Regions from separate parts of the Marinobacter sp. 1_MG-2023 genome, predicted to be linked through region 3. Evidence: predicted binding sites of a transcription regulator. Region 3 holds the regulator's gene; each other region holds the start of a gene.
What was found. Region 3 encodes LexA, which represses DNA repair genes until DNA is damaged. Its sites were predicted from a motif close to CTGTNTNNNNANACAG; they were not measured.
Positions count from the first base shown of each region.

Region 1: recN (DNA repair protein RecN) is a predicted target of LexA. The motif match lies at 4,948-4,963, and genes of this name have one in related genera.
Region 2: imuA (translesion DNA synthesis-associated protein ImuA) is a predicted target of LexA. The motif match lies at 3,023-3,038, and genes of this name have one in related genera.

Region 1 is NZ_JAUOST010000001.1:482,868-489,892, reverse strand. Features, by position in the region: gene dapB (4-hydroxy-tetrahydrodipicolinate reductase) at 97-897, opposite strand; gene dnaJ (molecular chaperone DnaJ) at 921-2,048, opposite strand; gene dnaK (molecular chaperone DnaK) at 2,127-4,052, opposite strand; gene grpE (nucleotide exchange factor GrpE) at 4,156-4,746, opposite strand; gene recN (DNA repair protein RecN) at 4,991-6,670, shown strand; gene fur (ferric iron uptake transcriptional regulator) at 6,772-7,025, opposite strand, start outside.
Region 2 is NZ_JAUOST010000010.1:22,390-29,414, forward strand. Features, by position in the region: gene Q4606_RS17405 (error-prone DNA polymerase) at 1-891, opposite strand, end outside; gene Q4606_RS17410 (DNA polymerase Y family protein) at 891-2,309, opposite strand; gene imuA (translesion DNA synthesis-associated protein ImuA) at 2,316-3,005, opposite strand; gene Q4606_RS17420 (4a-hydroxytetrahydrobiopterin dehydratase) at 3,152-3,490, shown strand; gene Q4606_RS17425 (WD40 repeat domain-containing protein) at 3,517-5,430, shown strand; gene Q4606_RS17430 (DUF2897 family protein) at 5,427-5,597, opposite strand; gene yghU (glutathione-dependent disulfide-bond oxidoreductase) at 5,733-6,614, shown strand; gene Q4606_RS17440 (ZIP family metal transporter) at 6,645-7,025, shown strand, end outside.
Region 3 is NZ_JAUOST010000002.1:357,311-364,335, forward strand. Features, by position in the region: gene Q4606_RS07800 (DUF1329 domain-containing protein) at 1-1,176, opposite strand, end outside; gene Q4606_RS07805 (DUF6586 family protein) at 1,419-1,925, shown strand; gene Q4606_RS07810 (hypothetical protein) at 1,990-2,250, shown strand; gene Q4606_RS07815 (cell division inhibitor SulA) at 2,260-2,751, opposite strand; gene lexA (transcriptional repressor LexA) at 2,796-3,404, opposite strand; gene Q4606_RS07825 (amidoligase family protein) at 3,633-4,634, shown strand; gene Q4606_RS07830 (gamma-glutamyl-gamma-aminobutyrate hydrolase family protein) at 4,627-5,349, shown strand; gene Q4606_RS07835 (SIMPL domain-containing protein) at 5,389-6,075, shown strand; gene Q4606_RS07840 (translocation/assembly module TamB domain-containing protein) at 6,078-7,025, opposite strand, start outside.

The sequences.
Region 1 (7,025 bases), on a different contig from region 3:
CTTGTCTCCGGCCGTCCTTGGCCTCCGACATTCCCGGAGCGAATATGCCAAGCCCCTGCCTTAAAGCATGACCTCAACTCTCTTATCCTTAATGCCTCACTTCAAAGAGAGAACATCCTGCATATCGTAAAGGCCGGCAGGCTTGTCTTTCAGCCAAAGCGCCGCTCGCATAGCACCTTTGGCGAAGGTCATACGACTACTCGCCTTGTGTGTTACCTCTATACGCTCGCCTTCAGTGGCAAAGAGTACGGTGTGATCACCTACAACATCGCCGGCACGAATGGTTTCGAACCCGATCTCCTTGCGGGTGCGCTCGCCGGTGAAACCTTCGCGACCATAGACCGCACACTCCTTCAGATCCCGACCCAGCGCGTCTGCTACGACTTCTCCCATGCGCAAGGCGGTGCCAGAAGGTGCATCTTTTTTGTGGCGGTGATGTGCTTCGATGATTTCTACATCATAGTCGTCACCCAACGTTGCCGCGGCAGTTCGCAGAAGGTTGAGGACCACGTTCACCCCAACGCTCATATTGGGAGCAAAAACCACTGGTGCAGACTCTGCCGCGAGCGCTAATTGCTCTTTTTCAGCATCGGACAGGCCAGTGGTACCAACAACGAGCATTTTGCCGTTGGTTTTGCAGAACTCGGCATTTTCCAGAGTCAGGTCGGGGAAAGTGAAATCAATGAGCACATCGAAGTCGTCTTTTACATCTGCCAGAGTACCCGCCATTTTGACACCGGTTTTCCCGATACTGCTCATTTCGCCGGCGTCGGCACCAATCAGGGTGCTACCCGGTTCAACGACAGCAGCGCCGAGCTCAAGCCCTTCTGTACCGTCAACCGCTTCAATCAGCACCTTGCCCATGCGCCCAGCGGCGCCGATGATTGCTACCCTCATGACCTTTCCCTATATCAAACTGATCAGAATTTCATTTCGTCGAAGAAGCTCTTAACACCCTCAAACCACGACGTTTTCTTCGGTGCGTGATTGGTAGTGCTGCTGCCGTCAAGGGCTTCCTGGAACTCATTGAGCAACTCCTTCTGGCGCTTGGTCAGGTTAACAGGCGTTTCCACCGTTACACGACACAGCAAGTCACCCGAAGGGCCTCCACGAACCGGGCTAACACCCTTGTTCCGCAACCGGAAAAGCTTTCCGGTCTGGGTTTCGGCTGGAATACGAAGCTTCACCCGACCATCCAGTGTCGGCACTTCAAGCTCACCACCCAGGGCAGCATCAACAATACTGATCGGCACTTCGCAATACAGATTACGACCATCACGGGTGAAGATCGAATGTTCCCGAACCGACATCTGCACATACAGATCTCCGGGAGGCCCTCCGTCAACACCCATTTCGCCTTCGCCCGAAAGCCGGATACGATCACCGGTATCAACGCCCGGGGGCACTTTTACCGAGAGGGTCTTTTCTTCCTGCACTCTGCCCTGGCCGTGGCAGGCCTTACAGGGGTTCTTGATAATCTGGCCAGATCCCCGACAGGTGGGGCAGGCCTGCTGCACCGTAAAGAAGCCCTGCTGCATACGCACCTGCCCCATACCCTTACAGGTACCGCAGGTTTCAGGGCGCGAACCTTTTTCCGCCCCACTGCCGTCACACACTTCACACTCCCTGTGTCCAGGGATGGTGATTTTAACTGTCTTGCCTTTCACCGCCTCTTCGAGGTCCAGCTCCAGGGTGTACCGCAGGTCCGAACCGCGGGTGCTACGCCCACGGCCACCGCCACCTCCGAAAATATCACCAAACACGTCACCAAAGATGTCGGAGAAGTTACCACCGCCACCTCCGAAGCCACCACCGGCCTGACCATCTACGCCAGCATGACCAAATTGGTCGTAGGCAGCCCGCTTGGACTGGTCCGCCAGTATTTCGTAGGCTTCGCTGGCATCTTTAAACTTGTTCTCAGCGTCTTTGTCTTCCGGGTTACGGTCAGGATGGTACTTCATTGCGAGCTTTCGATACGCCCGCTTTATTTCTTTCTCATCCGCGTCCCGGGAAATTCCGAGAATGTCGTAATAATCGCGCTTGGCCATGCTTCTAAAACCCTGTTATTTAAACGCGGAAAACGCGGAGAAACTCCGCGTTTTCCAACTACCTGATGTACGTCAGAATTACTTCTTGTCGTCGTCTTTAACTTCTTCAAACTCGGCATCTACTGCGTCATCAGAAGCCTGGGACTGCGCATCTTCCTGGCCGCCTGCCTGCTGCGCCTGACCATCCTGATCTGCATACATCTTTTGAGCCAGCTCACCTGAAACTTCAGTCAGCTTCTGGGTTTTAGCTTCGATGTCGTCTTTGTCAGAACCGGCAAGTGCTTCTTCCAGTTCCTTGATAGACGCTTCAATCGACTCTTTCTCGCTGTCGCTGACTTTGTCGCCGGCATCTTTCAGAGTCTTGCGAACCGCGTGAACCATGGCGTCGCCCTGGTTGCGAACCTGGACCAGCTCCTCGAACTTGCGATCCTCTTCAGCGTTCGCCTCAGCATCCTGGACCATCTTCTCGATTTCATCATCGTTCAAGCCGGAAGAGGCCTTGATGACAATAGACTGCTCTTTGCCAGTAGCCTTGTCTTTCGCAGACACGTTCAGAATACCGTTAGCATCAATATCGAAAGTTACTTCGATCTGCGGCACGCCACGCGGTGCGGGCGGGATGTCAGCCAGGTCAAAACGACCCAGTGATTTGTTCTGTGTCGCCTGCTTCCGCTCACCCTGAACAACGTGAATGGTTACGGCTGTCTGGCTATCATCCGCTGTTGAGAAGGTCTGCGATTTCTTGGTAGGAATCGTAGTGTTCTTGTCGATCAGCGGTGTCGCTACGCCACCCATGGTTTCAATACCCAGGGTCAGCGGAGTCACATCCAGCAGTAGCACGTCTTTCACATCACCAGAAAGTACGGCTGCCTGAATCGCAGCACCCATGGCAACGGCTTCGTCCGGGTTAACGTCCTTACGAGCTTCTTTGCCAAAGAAATCCTTAACCTTTTCCTGCACCAGCGGCATACGGGTCTGACCACCAACAAGTATAACCTCGTCGATATCGCCAGCCTTCATGCCTGCATCTTGCAGAGCGACCTTACACGGCTCCAGGCTACGCTGAACAAGCTCTTCAACCAGAGACTCAAGCTTGGCACGGGTCAGCTTCACGTTCATGTGCTTGGGACCGCTGGCGTCTGCAGTAACGTACGGCAGGTTCACATCGGTCTGCTGACTGCTGGAAAGCTCGATCTTCGCCTTCTCACCAGCTTCTTTCAGGCGCTGCATGGCCAGAGAGTCACCGCGCAAATCGATTCCACTGTCTTTCTTGAACTGGTCGGCCAGGAATTCGATAATTTTCATATCGAAATCTTCACCACCCAGGAAGGTGTCACCGTTGGTTGCCAACACTTCGAACTGGTGCTCGCCGTCGACATCTGCAATTTCGATAATGGAAAGGTCGAAAGTACCGCCACCCAGGTCATAAACCGCAACAGTACGATCACCGCTCTTCTTGTCCAGACCATAGGCCAGGGCTGCAGCAGTCGGCTCGTTGATGATGCGCTTCACTTCCAGACCGGCGATCTTGCCCGCATCTTTTGTAGCCTGGCGCTGACTGTCGTTAAAGTAGGCCGGCACAGTGATTACCGCTTCGGTCACTTTCTCACCCAGGTAATCTTCTGCAGTCTTCTTCATCTTCTTCAGGATTTCTGCAGATACCTGAGGCGGGGCCATTTTCTGACCTTTAACTTCTACCCACGCATCACCGTTATCCGCCTCGGCGATTTTGTAAGGCACCATTTTAATGTCTTTCTGAACAACGTCGTCTTTGAAGCGACGACCAATCAGACGCTTAATGGCATAAATAGTGTTGTGGGGGTTGGTAACAGCCTGGCGCTTGGCCGACTGACCCACGAGGGTTTCGTTGTCATCTGTGTAAGCGATGATGGAAGGGGTGGTGCGATCACCCTCTGCGTTTTCGATGACCCGTACTTTGTCGCCATCCATGATGGCTACGCATGAGTTGGTCGTTCCAAGGTCAATACCGATAATCTTGCTCATTGAATCACTCCAGTTCTTCTGAATGCTGTACTGAATAGTTGTCCGGAAACATCTACTCCGGCTGCTGCTGTTTAAAGGCTATATTGGCGCTTCGGCTGATTTTTCAAGCCTGCTCATCAATTTTTGGTGCATCCTGAGCCTTCGCCACCATAACCATTGCCGGCCGTACCACGCGCCCATTCAGCAGGTAGCCTTTTTGCACCACAGCCACCACGCTATTCGGTTCGGCGTCCGGTGCCGGCACCATGGACATAGCCTCATGTTGTTGAGGATCGAACGGTTCACCAACCGGATTCAACGGCTCGACGTTGAACTTTTTCAGGCTCGATTCGAGCAGGCTTAGCGTCATTTCGACACCCTGGCGAATAGACGCCACCAAATCACCGGCATTCTCCTTGCCTTCCGTGCTCTCAACGGCCTTCTCAAGGCTGTCGGCCACAGGCAACAGCTCTTTGACGAATTTTTCCAACGCAAACTTGTGCGCTTTCTCAACATCCATCTCGGCGCGACGACGCACGTTTTGCATCTCGGCCTGCATGCGCAGCATCTGCTCCTGCGAGTCCTGAACCTGCGCCTTCAACGCTTCCAGCTCGGACTCCTCACCTTGCTCGATATCCTGAGCTTCCTCGGCAGCCGCTTCCGCAGCCTCATTCAGTTCGTCCACCTGCTCATTGCGGTTTTCGTCGGTACTCATGACTACTCCTGCCAGATCTTCGGAGGTCGGTTTAAACGCGACCTATTGAACATAGGCTCCAGCCCCGCAGAGCCGGAAGAATGTATTGCGAAGGAATATGGGGCCCACCGCTGAGGTTTCAACCATCAAAGCCTGCATTCCCGAAGAAAATCTCATCCGTGTGTTTGCAAACATCAAAATCCCTGTATATATTCACAGTTACTGTATGTTCAAACAGTATCTTTTGAAGGCGGAGGTTTTCTGCATGCTTACACAGCTAACGGTTTCCAATTACGCGATTGCCGAAAGGGTAGAACTACAATTCGGTAAAGGCATGACAGCCCTCACCGGCGAAACCGGTGCAGGCAAATCTATTGTGCTGGATGCTCTGGGGCTTGCCATGGGCGGACGAGCTGATGCAGGAACTGTACGGCATGGCGCAAAACGCGCAGACATCACCGCGACATTTGACGTTTCAGGGATCTCCGAGGCCCTGCAATGGCTGGAAAGCCATGAACTGGATGACGAGAGCGACTGCATTTTACGCCGCGTAATCAGTAAAGATGGGCGCTCACGGGCCTATATTAACGGCCAGCCCTGCCCTCTCGGCCACCTGAAAGACCTGGGCGGGCTGCTGATGGACATTCACAGCCAGCACCAGCATCAATCGCTCCTGCGCAAAGAAACACACCGCAAGTTAGTCGACGAGTTTGCAGGCGCAGAAGACCTCGCCAGCCAGACCCGCGAAGCGTGGAAATCCTGGAACCAGATTCGCGGAAAGCTGGCCGAGCGTCAGCAGAATGCAGAAGAATCTGAAGCCAGACTGCAACTTCTACGCTACCAGGTTGAAGAGCTCGACCGCCTGGCACTTGAAAGCAGCGAGCAAAAGCAGCTGGAGCAAGAGCAGGAGCAACTGAGTCAGGCCGATGCAATTATGCACAGCAGCCATCAGGCAGCACTTCTGTGCACAGAAGATGAAACCAGCGCAGCAGGTCTCGTTCGCCAGGCATTACAGCAACTGGAACAACTTCCTGTTGCGATCCCCGCGCTGGCCGACACAATCCAGATGCTCAATGAGGCCCAGATCCAGATCAGCGAAGCGGGCGACAACCTCCGTCATTTCGTGGATGACTATGAAGCAGATCCCGCGCGCTTGGCAGACGTTGAAGAGAGGCTCAGCGCCATTTACCAGATGGCCCGCAAACACCGCATCAACCCGGAAGAACTACCAGAGTTTCACGAACGGTTAAGCGCGGAGTTAGCGGAGCTTGATGGCGGCGAAGGTAGCCTGGAAAAACTTGAGGCAGAGCTGGAAATCCAACGCAAAAGTTTCGACAAACTGGCTGGCGAGCTTTCCGAAGCCCGGGCCAAAGCAGCCCTGGAACTGGATCAGCGCATTGCCAGCGAACTGGTTCAGCTAAGCATGCCGGCGGTGCAGTTCATTACACAGCTTCACCGCAACAGCCAGGACGAACCAGCGCCACACGGCCTGGAAGAAGTAGAGTTCCTCGTTAGTGCTAACGCGGGACAACCGGCACGACCACTGGCCAAGGTTGCTTCCGGGGGAGAACTGTCACGAATCAGCCTGGCGATTCAGGTAGTGGTTGCACAAACATCGACAACTCCGACTCTGATATTTGACGAAGTCGACGTAGGTATAGGCGGAGGCACCGCAGAGGTCGTTGGTAAACTACTAAGGTCTCTTGGGGATAACGGCCAGGTGATCTGCGTAACGCACTTGCCGCAGGTTGCGGCCCAGTGCCACCAGCATTTGTTCGTCAGTAAATTCACTCGCCAGGAAGCGACTTTCTCGAAGATCGAATCCCTGGATGACAAGGGAAGAATCAGTGAGGTTGCAAGAATGCTGGGCGGCGTAGATATGACCGAGCATACCATTGCCCACGCCACAGAAATGTTTTCCAAAGGACAGGCGACTCATCACTGAAGTGATGGGAACCATTAATTCCCCCTCTCGACCCTGAGAGCTGTTGGGGCAGGCTTCACGGCCTGCCCCTTTTTTCTCTTCATCTGCTAAAAGCTGTGCACTTAAGATTTAATGGGCTTAACGTAAAGAATCAGGCTGTGCTCGACAATTTCGTAGCCATGCTCTTTCGCAATTTTCTGCTGACGCGCCTCAATCACCTCATCAACAAACTCGATCACTTGCCCTGTCTGGGTACAAACCATGTGATCGTGGTGATCTTCACCCGCCATTTCGAACACTGCGTGGCCGCCTTCAAAGTTATGACGCAATACCAGGCCAGCTGTCTCAAACTGGGTCAATACCCGGTACACAGTGG
Region 2 (7,025 bases), on a different contig from region 3:
GTAGCGCTGCCGTTCGCCTTCTTGAGTTAAACGTTTCAGATAAGCAGCGGGAGATTCTCCTTCCGGTACAAGGTCCGGAGGGTATTCGTAGCGCAGGCTACCGGGTTCGAAGGTGCACTGCCGGGCTATACGCAAAGATTCTTCCAGCCAGCTTTCGGGGAATAATCGTTGCAGGACCGGTAGTGGGCGCAGGTAGCGTTCACCATTCTGAAACAGACAGTGGCCGGCATTTTCCAGGTTGGCGTGATTGCGCAGGGCGGCGAGTACGTCCTGCAAGGGTTGGCGCTCCCGGCTGTGCATGTGAACTTCGCCGGTGGCGGTAACTGGACAGCGCAAGTGCTCGGAAAGCCAGCGGGCGCGGGCCAGTTGTTGGTCTTCGCCGGCTTCAAGGGTGCGGGCGGCGGCAATCCAGAGGCGATGCTCAAACAGTCGGAGTAGCCATTCGCCGCAAGCCAGGGCCTGGTCCGGGCTGGCGTTAGCCGGCGCGGGTGGCAACCACAGGCACAGACAGTCATCCAGAGCATGTGTTTCCATATCCCGGCTGAAGAGCAGGTACTGTCCTTTCTCTGCCCGGCGGCGAGCTGTGGTTATAAGCTGACAAAGCTGGCCATAGCCTTTGCGGGTACGAGCCAGAAGAATAAACCTGGGGGTGCAGGCATCTGGCGGGGCGTCCTCCAGCTCGAACAGGCTGCCGGTAATCAGTTTTACGGGGCTTTCTTTCAGCGCAGCCCAGGCACGGGGTATGCCGGCCACCGAGCAGGCATCGGTGATTGCCAGTGCGGTATATCCCAGCTCTGCGGCTCGTTCCGCAAGCTCATGGGGATGAGATGCCCCGGTCAGGAAGGTGAAGTTGCTGAAGCAGAACAGCTCGGCGTAAGACGGCTCACTCATCAGCCAAACCATCCATGTACGAACCAGCCTTCCCGCACGTCCCGGAACACCCAGGCAAGCTGTCCGTTATTCAGTTGGGCAATGTAATAATCCCGATGGACCCTCTGACCGTCCCACCAGCCACCGCTGATTCGCTCCGGGCCGGTAAACCATACCTGCGGAATTTCCGTAAGTGGTTGCGGCCCCTGAAGAAGCCATAAGGGACGTTGAGGCAGGTGGCTGGCGGCTGTTGTCAAAACATGCTGTGTGCGCCGAACCTCTGACGCGCTCCATGCTCGTTCGGGCCGGTGATCTGCCTGGGGCGCAAGCTGCTTCAGAGCATTCTCACCAAGCCGTGCCTGCAGACGGCTCAACAAGGTGTGCCAGGCTTCGTTCAGGTCCTGGCTTTCGCCCAGAAGATCCTGCCCGCTCGGAGCTTCCCGCCCAAGAAACCGTTTAACCGTCAGGCGTAGCGATATAACCGGGGCTTGCAGGGGTTGTTGCTCAAATCGCAGTCTGATCAGGCTGAGAAATGCTTCTGCCCGGTGTTCCGGGCCGGAGGTGCGGATGCGCAGGCGCGTTGGCTCTGCATGGCGGTGCCCGAGAACCAGCAGCAAGCAGTCGGTATCCTGTTGGCGCCAGCACAGGTCTCTTTCCAGCTCGGACAGAATACGTTGCAACGGAAACAGTAAGCCCTGCGATTGTTCAATGTCTTGTACAAAATCTGCCTGTTGCCGGAAGTAATGGGGCGGTTGCCAGGGTGCCTGGGGGTCAGGCCTGGAGCCCTGAATTTTCTGGATATATGCGAGGGTTTCCGGGGACAGCCGGCGCGCCATGTCAGCCGGTGGTAAGCGGAACACCTCGGCCAGAGTATTCAGCCCAAGCCGCTGCAAGCGGATGCAGGTGCGTTCGTCAAACTCTGCAGCCAGCAGAGGCATCTGGCCAAGGACTTGCAGAGTGTGGCCTTTGTCGCTCGTGCATGTTCCCTTGCCGCTCCGTGCAATCAGGCGGGCTGCCAGTGGTGTATGGCCAATACCTGGCCAGGCCGTAAGCCGGCGCTCCTGCAATACCTCTTCCAGGGTTTGCCATACTGCCGGGAGGCCGCCGTACAACCGTTGCAGGCTGCCGATTTCAGCTAACAAACCGTTTGGTGGAACCAGAACAATATGAGCCGCATAACGGTATAGCCAGCGAGCCTGGTCTTCGAGAATCCGGGCTTCCTGCTGTTGATCTGCCCTTATTATGCCCAGCTCAGGTACCAGGCTGACTGCTGTTTTCAGGCGCATGCCGGCGCCCACACCCAGGTCCCGGGCAGCTGGGCAGGCCTGTATCACTTTTTGTCCGGAATCTTCCACAATCACCAGCGCAGAGGCTTTTTCACTGGAGCGGCGAATGTGATCCAGAAGCAGGTGAGGGAAGTGCAAGTACAGCCAGAGCATAGGAAATTACCGGGCTAATGTGGGCCAGGGACCCTGAACCACACGGGGCGCTTCATGGTGGAGCAGGTTCGCCCGGTGAGTTATAGCTAGCGAGCAGTGTTGGCCCGGCCAGCTGCCGCGGCGCTTCAGCACATTTATGTTAAGGCTCTGTTGCTCGCCGGGCTCCAGTTCAAGGCGCAAGGCAGCCGGGGAGTTCTGTTCAGCGTAGCGACGTTCGCGAAAAAGCACGCAAACATTACTGCCGGCTTCGGCTGCCAGCTGTAAACGCCGGATTTCGCGGGCCGCGAGCTTGCCCGGCCAGGCCATCACAAGGCCGGTAACCGGAGAGCGCAGGCAGTTTTCCAGCGTCCACAGAAAATCGCCTTTATCTTCGGTATGGACCATGATCACCTGGTTCAGGTCGATATCCCCCCGAGCCAGCGCCGGAGCATAAGGCGTATGTGGAGGATTCAGCCAGAACACGGTTTTACCGGCCTGCGACAGCCGCTGCATTAACGGCATTAACAGAGTCAGCTCGCCAATACCGGGGGCGTCCAGCAGGCATTCACTCAACGCACCCCTGGGCCAGCCTATGCCACCAAGCTGGTTGTCCAGAGCCTGATAGCCGGTTGGCTCTGCCGGTTGAGTGCTTTTGATGTGCCGTTGCCCCTGCCATACACGGGCATCCTGAATCAGCGTGTTAATAAGTTCGCTCATGGTGAAATCTCGGAATACTGTTTAAATATACAGTATTCTGTAGGCGGGCTGATTTCAAGAAGTGGGTTGATAAAATGAGTAACGGAACCCACGCTTGTAGCAGGGAAAGTATGGACAGTCCGGAATATCAGGCTTGGAGGTTATACATGAGTGGACTGACTGAACAGCACTGTGAAGCTTGTAGTGCGGGCGCCCCAAGGGCAACCGATGAAGAGAAACGCGTGCTGCACAAAGATGTCGAGGACTGGGATATCCTTGATGTGGATGGCGAAGAACAATTGCGCAGGGTATTTAAATTCAGGAACTTTGCTCAGGCTCTGGCTTTTGCCAACAAGGTAGGTGAGCTGGCTGAAGCCGAAGACCATCACCCGGCTATCCTTGTGGAATATGGGAAGGTGACCGTAAGCTGGTGGACCCATGCAATCGGTGGACTGCACAAAAACGACTTCATTATGGCGGCAAGAACGGATTTGGCTTACCGCTGAATAATTGACATTAAAAGGAATATTGGATGAGCGGTAGAATGCCGGGTATGAAAACCCGAATGTTGTGGATATGGATAACACTATTGCTCACCAGTACGGCTCAGGCTCAAATGGAATTTCCCTCCAGCTCTCAGGATGATTGGCGTTTGGAGGCTGATTCGGGCGCGCTCAGTCCAAATACTCCGCGCAAACTGCGCACTCCGGTTCTGATCATGGGTGAAGGCCGGGAAAGAGCCTCAGAAGCTGTAGTCATTCTTGTTGATGCGCCATTTTCAGTTGTAAGCCCTGTTGTTGTGAAAGTATGGGAGCAGTTGGGGTATCCGGTTGAGGAAGCCGCGCTGCAACGGGCCGATCTGCCGGAAGACTGGGTGCAGCTGATGCTTGCAGCCCAGCCGGGTTTGCGTGCGGCCATGGTGAACAAGGTCTACGGCCCGGAGCTTGAGCAAGCGGTGGAGGACGGCGCACTGACGGACAACGAACGCGATCGCCGTTTGCAGCTTCTCGGTGCGAGCATTCAGGCATACTCCGAAACGATGCGAAAAGTGCCAGAGTTTCGCGAACCCGTTCAGCGAGTTCGTCACTACCGCGAACAGCCCTACGGCAAGAATTACCGCACCGACGACTACGATATCCTGGACCTTGAACCTGTGATGGGGCTACCCGTTACTGCCGTGACGATCCAGCGCAAGCACGCGTTAGAGAATCGAAAACGCTTTCTGGCTTTAGCCGATACTCCCCAATTTACTACGCAGAACCTGGTACCTGCGGAGACTTTTCAGGCGACATTGGATGCAATCACCAAGGCACTGCCCGATAGTGCAATCCGCCTGGAAGAATCACCGGGTGTTTGGATTTCGCCGGTGCCGATACCCGATACCTTGCCTGCGGTAGATTGGCGCTTTCCTTCTACAAATGGGCAGCTGATCGAGCCCTTGGCCCATCGACTTGGTAATAGCCAGGCATTAATGCTTCGTGCAGTTCAGCAACAACCGGATGGCGCTTTGATTCTGGTTGCAGAAGCAAGCGCTGAGCGTGATGGGGAAGAGCTATGGATCAGTGCACTCCTGAGACTGACCCCGGAGGCGACAGCCATTGAAGTGCTGTGGGAGGGAGAGGCCGGTGTTAATGAACTTTATGCAAGCCTGGACGGAGAACAACTCTGGTTTACCGGTTATCCCTTTGGAGAGCAGTTAACCCTGTTTCATTATCGCCAGGGGGAGGGTGTCGTTAGCCTTGATTTTCCAGAGGGTGAGCAGCCAAGACTGGATACGATACAGTGGTGGGTCGATGGACGTGGGCCTGTATTGGCTTCTTTTAAGGTGGGGGATTTTCGGCGACTTGATGGCTTGACAATGTCATCGCCTCAGCCTGTTCCGCGCAGTGACTGGTTTGTCAACCATCAGAGGTTGTTAAAGGGCGGTTCCAATCCATGGGTAGAGGATGACCAGGGCGTTGCCGAGCTGGATCCGGATACTGGCCAGGTGTTGCGTTCGTTTGCTGTACCACCCCGCATTGCGATGCCCGAAGGTCTTCCTTCCTGGCCAGAGCTGGACCCTCGTGCTTTCAAAACAGGCTCCGGAGGGCTGGTTTCGGCCAAGGGCGAGTGGTTGGCAACGGTCTTTGATATCGAGAGACCGGAGTCCGATCCGATGGTTGGTGTACACCTCATGGATACCGATAAGGGCAGCCTGCTTTACTCCGCTGTTTTGCCTGATGCCAGTGGTGTCCGGCTTATCGCGGCATCCCCTGATGGTCGTTGGCTTGCGCTTTATGGCTATAGCGGCAAACTTGTGCTGTGGGATGTTCGTGCTGGTACTAACCCTTTTCGTCTTCACATGCCCCGCGTTAGCCTTGAGGATATGACCTTCTCCCTGGCCAGTGATAGCCTTATTGGCGTTGGTGATGAGCATGTGCTTGTCTGGAATCTGGCAGAACCCTAATCATCGTCCGCTTTTTCCTGCGCTTCGAGCTCTGCCTTGCGCTTGCGAATCTTCTCCAGTTTGTCTTCCGGGATGTACATTTTGCTGGCGGAATCCCTGAGCATAAAAAGGCTGCCCAGAACCAGGGCTACGGCAACGAGTATAAAAATCCAACCGATCATTGGCATACGTACGGTTCCTTTGTTGGAATAGCTTAACCTATAGTGAAGCACGGGGTTTCGCATGCACAACCCAGTTGCTTGAATATTCTGAATGGCCGGCATGCAGGCTTGATAATAAGCATACAAGGAGTATCCATAGATATGAGCGATTCCAGCTACACGCCACCCAAGGTCTGGAAGTGGGAATCTGCAAGCGGCGGCGCTTTTTCGAATATCAACCGCCCTGTTGCAGGTCCGACTCATGACCAAGACTTGCCTGTAGGTAAGCATCCATTCCAGCTTTACTCACTGGCAACACCAAACGGTGTGAAGGTCACGATTATGCTGGAAGAGTTGCTGGAACTGGGTATCAATGAAGCTGAATACGACGCCTGGCTGGTTCGCATTAACGAGGGGGAACAGTTCAGTAGCGGGTTTGTGGACGTTAACCCGAATTCGAAGATCCCGGCGTTACTGGATTGCTCTCAGGAGCCTGCTGTACGGGTATTTGAGTCGGGCTCCATTCTGCTTTATCTGGCTGAAAAATTTGACCATTTCCTGCCTTCGGATATAGCCAAACGCACCGAGACGCTTAACTGGCTGTTCTGGCAGATGGGCAGTGCGGCGTTTGTCGGCGGTGGTTTTGGACACTTCTATGCCTATGCACCCGAGAAGTACGAGTACCCCATTAACCGCTACACCATGGAGGTCAAGCGACAGCTGGATGTGCTGGACCGTCAGTTGGCCAATAACCGGTATGTTGCGGGCGATGAATATACCATCGCGGACATGGCCATCTGGCCCTGGTATGGCGCGCTGGTAACAAACAAGGTTTACGATGCGGCCGAGTTTCTTGACGCGCACACCTATACCCATGTGCTGCGCTGGGCCCTGGAGCTTAAACAGCGCCCCGCCATTCAACGTGGGCGAATGGTGAATCGGGCCTGGGGGGAACCTGAAAGTCAGCTATATGAGCGCCACGACGCGAGCGATTTTGAGCACAAAACCCAGGACAAACTTGCAGGGGCTTCTGGCGAATCCTGATGTATCAACTTTTTCAGCCCGGGCTTTTCGATGAGTTCTGAAATCGTCTATATCGTTGGTTTGACTGCACTTGCCGGTATTTGCATCCCCCTTGGCGGATTACTGGCAAGAATTGAACGCATCGGCCCCAACTGGCTGGAACAGGAGTTCCGGCACTTTCTGATCGCCTTGGGTGGTGGCATTCTGCTTGGCGCTGTGAGTATTGTGCTGATACCGGAAGGGCAGTCGAGCATTGGCAACTCGTTTTGGGCCATACCCGCTATTATTTCCGGCGGTCTGCTGTTTTTCTGGATTGAACGAATGCTCGGAGTTTATAACAGGGAATCACCACAGTTGATGGGCGTGATGCTGGATTTCGTGCCGGAGGCGGCCGCGCTGGGTGGGCTTATTATCGTTAACCCGAGCCTGGCA
Region 3 (7,025 bases):
AGCTTCGGAAACCCGCCACAAATCACCGTTTTCGTCATACTCTTCGGACATGAGGATCTGCCAGCTATCTTCATCTACATAGAACACACGACGGTCGTAGATATGTTTGATACCAGTGCGACGCTTTGCCTCAACTACCCACACCCGATGTAGTTCATAACGTGTGAGCTGCTGGTTAATGTGACCGGCGCGAATCACATCATCCGGGCTGACATCTTCATCGTGTAACTTGTAAGCGTTATAAGGAACAAAGAGCTCACGCTTACCTTTCAAAACCCAGTCATACTGGTTGGGAGCACCGTTATACATATCTTTCTGGTCAACAGAACGCAGAGAAGACGAGTTCGGTAAATCTGTCTCATAGGCCAGGTTCGGAGAACGCCTCAGGCGCCGAGATCCAGAATCATAGCGCCAGGCTAAACGCGGCGAGCGAACCTGATCCAGTGTTTCGTGCACAAGCGTGATAGTACCTGCCAATGTTGAGGGCGAGATCGTATCGGTCTTGAGGTAGAAAATTTTGTTATCGATATCGGCAAGTTCTGTATTCTTCTTGCTGTAAGCAAAGTAATAATCGTATTGATTTACTACCGGGTTAAAAGAACCGTCCACCTGAGGCGTGGCTGAGCCACTTCGGAACGAGACCTCTTCACCACGGTAACGCAGAATATGGTTCCATATAACTTCGAGCCCGTTTGCGGGGATCGGAAACGGACTGGTCATGATCGTGTTGCGAACACCATTTCCGTTATCCAGTACTTCAGCGCTCAGAGCGTTCTCGTAGAATTTGTCGTACACATGCTCCGGAAACGCCGCTGTGCGACGAGTCTGGTAAACCGGCATGAAAAAATCCGGGCCATACTGACGGAGCATCTGGAGAGAGCCTTCGGAGAGCTTATCCTTGTAGAGGTGCATATTGTTCGATGTTATTACGAACAACGTCTCATCTTGAGGAAACGGATCTGTCTCCACCTGACCCTTGCGCCAGCTTGCAGGTGCTTCTGACAGCCCACCTGTCCATTCGGGAATGCTGCCAGAGGCATTGGCCAAACGCTCGGCACCAACCGGCGTCAGATCCTGCTTGAGCCGTTCTGCTTCCGCTAACGATACTCCTGACAGCGCCTGCCCGGAAAACCCGAGCGAAAGCACTGCAACACATGCGACAACTTGGCCCCGCATTTCAAACCCTCCAGACAATCGAAAACCCAAAATTCAATGCTGCTTTTTCCCAAATTCAAACAGCCGTTTCAAGTGAATGTTTGTGTTTTATTGTCACCTGGGGGCTTGGAGCTAAGGGTTGAAGAAATCTGCGCGCTGGAATGCTACAATGGTGGGCTGTTTTATTCACGGGCAGTTCGGGCGGAGAAATTCCCGCAATCGAGAACGCACGAAAGCCCCCAAATGCACGGCAGACACGATCAATGGCATCTCAATGGTATTCGCTGGTTTCTCAAAAGCTGTTTCTTGCAAGAACGCTTCTGGAAATGCCGGAGAAGCTTGCCGATAGCGGAAATGCTAATCATGCTCCAGCGCAGAAACTGCAGCATGAGGCGGCTATTCAGGGCTCTATCGAGCTCCTGCTAAGGGCAAGACGGCTATTATTGATAATGATTACCAGGTTCTACCAGAAGCGTTCGGAGGAGCCTTCGACATTGGGGGAGTTGGCAAATCTGATCGGCGAACAAGCCACCGAAATCAGAAGATTAAGAGCTCTTGAGCAGGAGGCGGATAGTTGGTGGAACTATCTTGACCAGCTGGAAGCCACTCAAAGCAGGCCGCCCGCAGCACGAAAAACGGTTAATGCAGAAAATATCATTGCCGTATCAGCTGACGCAGGACCCGACCGTTCCGCACAAACGCTCCTGAAGACTATGAATGCGATAAAACAGTTTGCCGACAACCTGGAAGAGCAACACGGCGAGTGGTAACTACCCTCGATCACTGCAGCAATCACCGCTACTTCCGGTTCTCAACATGATAAAGGTTAATGAAATGTCACCATCGTTTTTCGAAATTGTACAACTAAGCAACGGCGACTATGCCCTGCGACGCATCGACGATGACAGTGAGCCGCTGGTCAAAATTTCCTTTTCAGGTGAAGCTCGCGAAATGCTGGAAGATCGGGATATGTCTGTTGCCAAAGCCATGATTGCCGCGGGAATAGAAGCCGCTGGCAACATCACTCACGACATTGACTGGGAAGAAGACGAGCTGGACGCTTCAGACGCTCAGCCCGCATACACTCTGCACTGAAGGCAGGCTTTACCGCTGCCGGAGCACAACACCATGGCTGTTGCCCTCCGCCGCAGCCTTCTGCAGAGAGTCAAAGGCTGTCTTACCCAGTTTACGGGTCCACATCACTACCGCATGACAGGTACCTGCGCTCAGGGCTCTTTCCGCAAGCTGACGTGCCGGGTACTCTGCGGTAGAGCGCAGCACCAAAAGCTCTCCAGCAACAATCCCGTGCATTTTCTGCCACTTGCTCACGAGCGCCTGGGGAGGATCAATCCAGGCCAGCCAGCGCTTTTCCTGGTTAAGCTGAGTCAGCATCGGCAACAGTAATTGAAAATTCTCCACCTGCCCTTCTGGCATTATGATTTCCGTAACGTTGCCAGCAGGCGCGGATTCCCTGATATCCGGTTTATGCCGGGCCCGAATGACTGTGCGCTGCTTTCGGGCGGTATACTCCGGCACAGGGCAAGGTAAAATAGCTTGCTGCCACGCCATGTTCTGATTAAAGCTTAGCTGTTCCATAATTCACCCGTTTTTCAATGCGTCTGTGGTTTATACCAGCCCGATCAGTGCAGATCAGAGCGCCGGATAACACCTACACCCAGCCCTTCAATGAACAGCTCCTGCTCCGTAAGATCGACTTCAATCGGCGCAAACTCTTCATTTTCGGCAATCAGATAGACCTTCGAACCCTCTTTCCGGAAACGCTTTACAGTCACTTCCTCACCCACTCTGGCGACAACAACCTGCCCGTTATGCACATCCTGAGTGCTGTGAACTGCCAGAAGATCGCCGTCAAGAATCCCGATGTCCTTCATACTCATGCCCCGGACCCGCAGGAGATAATCGGCCGAAGGCGAGAAAAACTCCGGCTTCAGCGTACAATGATCTTCAATATGTTCCTGGGCCAGGATCGGACTGCCCGCCGCCACCTGACCGATCACAGGCAGCCCCAGATCTTCAGCGGCTTCTGGCAGACGTATGCCCCGGCTCGCACCCGGCACCATCTCAATAGCGCCCTTACGTGCCAGTGCCCGCAGGTGTTCCTCAGCGGCATTCGCCGAACGAAATCCAAGCTCTGCGGCTATTTCTGCGCGAGTGGGCGGGTAACCGGTTTCATCCACGGATCGGCGAATAATTTCCAGTACCTGAGTCTGTCTTGCTGTCAGCTTCATTGTTGCGCTGCTCCGCTTGCTGCATGCAGGGCTTATACATGCCGGGTCTGATATCTGCTGGCAGATACGGCCCGCCAGCATTCCTGTTTGTTTATACAGTGTTTTGACTATATACAGTGTTTTATCCAGTGTAAAGTCGCGCACCCTAATTTCTTTCAACCCCTTAACCGACGCTCTTAAGTGAGTGTGATATGGTAAAAAGATCGCAAATTCATCCCAGTGAGTCCTATGAACAACGCTACGTCCTGCAAAATGCCAGACATACTGAAAACAACCGATGGAAAAGAACGCCGTGTCGGTGTTGAAATCGAACTGTCCGGGCTTGGGTATGAGCAACTTGTCAGTATCGTTGCGGAACTTCTCGATGGAACCCCGACACTCGAATCCCGCTATGTGAGCAAGCTTCAGACATCGATGGGTGATTTCATCATTGAACTTGATTCCGAGCAGGTGAAAGAGTTCGATCTTACGGATGACAGAGTTCCAGAGGTACTGCGTGAACTTGGCGGGCAAGCCATGGAGGTTATCGACGCGGCAGCTGAGCGCATTGTTCCGCTAGAGATTGTGAGTCCTCCTTTACCGTTCTCCGAAATTCAACAGATCGAATATCTGGTCAAGGAGCTACGCGAAGCCGGCGCACTGGGTAGCCGGGAGGCTATCTATTTTGCATTCGGCTTACAGTTGAACCCGGAACTACCGGATCTTACACCAGCAACACTGATTCGCTATTTCCAGGCTTTTGCCGTGCTCTATGACTGGCTCAAAGCTCACCACCAACTGGATATCAGCAGAAAGTTCACGCCCTATATCGAACCCTGGAGCAGCCGCTATACAGACCTACTGGTGACGGAGGGCTATTCGCCGGACCAACACCAGATGATGGTTGACTACCTGGAATCCAATCCTACGCGCAACCGTGCTCTGGACCTTTTGCCTTTGTTTGCCCATCTGGACAAACCCCTTCTCGATCAGTACGTCAAAGATCCACGCATCAAGAGCAGGCCTACTCTGCACTACCGATTGCCGGACTGTGACATCGACAATCCGGAATGGAACTTCTCCAGTGTGTGGAATGACTGGGTGGTGGTCGAGCAGATCGCCAATAATGCAGACGATCTGGCGGAGCTGAGAGCCTTGTTCCGGGAAAGCCGAAAGATCAGCCTGCGCAATCTCACACATAGCTGGCAGGAAACTTCAGCAAAGTGGCTACAAAGCAAAGGCTATGTCTGAACAGGACCTTACAGAAAACAACTTGCCCGGCCTGACAATTGGCATCAGCGGTCCCGCCCGCAGGCGCGTCGCGCAACAGTTGATCAGTTTCGGCCTCAGATTGCAGGGTGTTCGCCCTTACTACATCCGCCCCGGCACCCGCGTAGACGTATCGATGTTAGACGGGCTGGTGCTCTCAGGTGGCACACACGTTCATCCGGGGCGTTACGGCCAGGAACCCCAAGTGAGCGCCCATTACGACAAGGCCCGGGATAAAACCGATTTTCAATTACTGGAACAAGCTGAGTCTGTCGGCATTCCGGTGCTGGGTATCTGCCGTGGCGCTCAGTTTATCAACATATTTCACGGTGGCTCGCTGTGCCAGAACGTAACGCCTCTCAGGGTAAATACCCGCCACAGGCCACTTTTACTGCCCATGCAGACTGTCCGGCTAGTAAAGTCCAGCCGGCTGGGAAAGCTCATGCGAGCCCCGGTAATCGGAGCCAACCGGATCCACAGTCAGGCCATAAAGCGCCTTGGCAAAAATCTGCAGGTAACAGCCGTAGACAATGATCTTTTCGTCCAAGCTATAGAAAGCACCCGTGGCCAATGGCTTATGGGGCTGCAGTGGCATCCCGAGTACCTGCTTTATCACAGTGGCCACCGGCGGATCTTCAGCGAGTTCGTGCAAGCAGCCCTCTCATTCAAACTGGCCCGACTGGAACCTGCATCCTGACGAGCCTGACGTTAAACCCGAATTCGGAGACCAAGTGTTATGGCGAGAAACAACAGGAAAACCCGTTCTCTTTGGGTCCTGCCACTGTTGGTGCCAGGTTTGGCCCTGGCTGGCGAGGTTACACTCACCGGAGAGGGAAGTGTCCGGTATGAGCCGGACAGTGCACGCCTGAAGTTTACCGCCAGCGCGGAGCATGAACAGCCGCAGCAAGCTACTGCTCAGGTAGCATCAATGATAGAACAATGGCACCAGGGGATCAGCGAGTACAGGGCGCAACTCCATGAGTACACGGATGCATCGGTCAACCTTTATAGCCGCACACTGCCTGCCGAAACCCGGGAGGCAGAGCCGGAAAAACGGGCAGTTGCCTCCCAGACCGTCAGCTTCACCGTCACTGACTTATCACTGCTGAACCCGGTCCTACAACAGGCACAAGCTCTGGGGCTTAATTACAACCTGGGCCCGCATCAGTTTTTCCACTCTGAAGAAGCTCGCATGGAACGCGAAGCGCTGGCACTGGCACTGGCCGACGCGAAATCCCGTTGCGATTTTGTTGCGCAGCAAATGAACCAGCGCTGCGGGGAGGTGGTATCTCTCAACATTAACGGTGGTCACCGCCCCATGCCAATGATGATGGCGGCCGAAACAAGGGGCGCGGACTCCATTTCGAGTGTTGGAGAACGGGAAATCAGCGCATCTGTAAGCGCAACCTTTGAACTGGACTGAGGCTAGAAGTCCCGGGTGTAGAAGATATCCAGAGAAGCTGCCAACCCACTGGCAGCTTCTAGATAGAAGTATTTGCCCAGATCATAACGCAACGCCACGGTACTTATGGGTTCAAAAATACCCACTCCGTAACGAATGCTCAGGTCGTCTGTCAGGTAACCACTGGCTACAACGGATGTCTGGTCGCCGCTACCCTCCGCCTCCAGCATGAGCTCGCGAATACCAAAACCTTCTCCAATCTGGCCGGTAACCTTGTTTACCTGGGTCAGTCCCAGAGAAATGGCTGCTCGCCCCATTTGACCATCATCAGCCTGTCCTCCCGGAGCCCGCCCAAGAATCACATAAGATAAGGCATCGGATTGCGGCATATCGGGGCTGGAGAACACCTCGGTCGTAGGTGACTGAATCGGGCCACTCAGTCGAATTCCGGCGACCACAGTGTCCACCTGCCTTACGGCTTCAATGTCCAGGTACGGCTGAGCCAGGTTACCGACAAACAGCAACCTGGCCTGCCGTATTTCAAGCTCCTGGCCATAGGCATCGTATTGACCGTCCACCAACTGAAGGGTACCCCGGGCGTCCATGTCGTTACCGATCCGCAGTGTACCCTCCAGATCGCCGGTCACACCAAACCCGGCAAAGGTCACCTGATCAGCACCTACAACAACCGTAACATCCATATTGATAGACCGAACAAAAGGCTCTCCCTGCTCCACTCCGACAATGACTTCATCTTCAGATACTGAGACAGCCTGCGCCGGCAGCGCTTCTATTAAAATGTCCCCCCGGGGCACTTCAATACGGCCTTCAACACGCAGCCCTCCATCACGGAATGCAATGGTCAGGTCGGGTGCCACTTCGAGATGGGCGTAGGGTTCAATACTAAAGGGTAGTCTTTCACCAGTAATGCGAACCTCACCGCCCGGGGTATCCTGCCAGTCAATATCGCC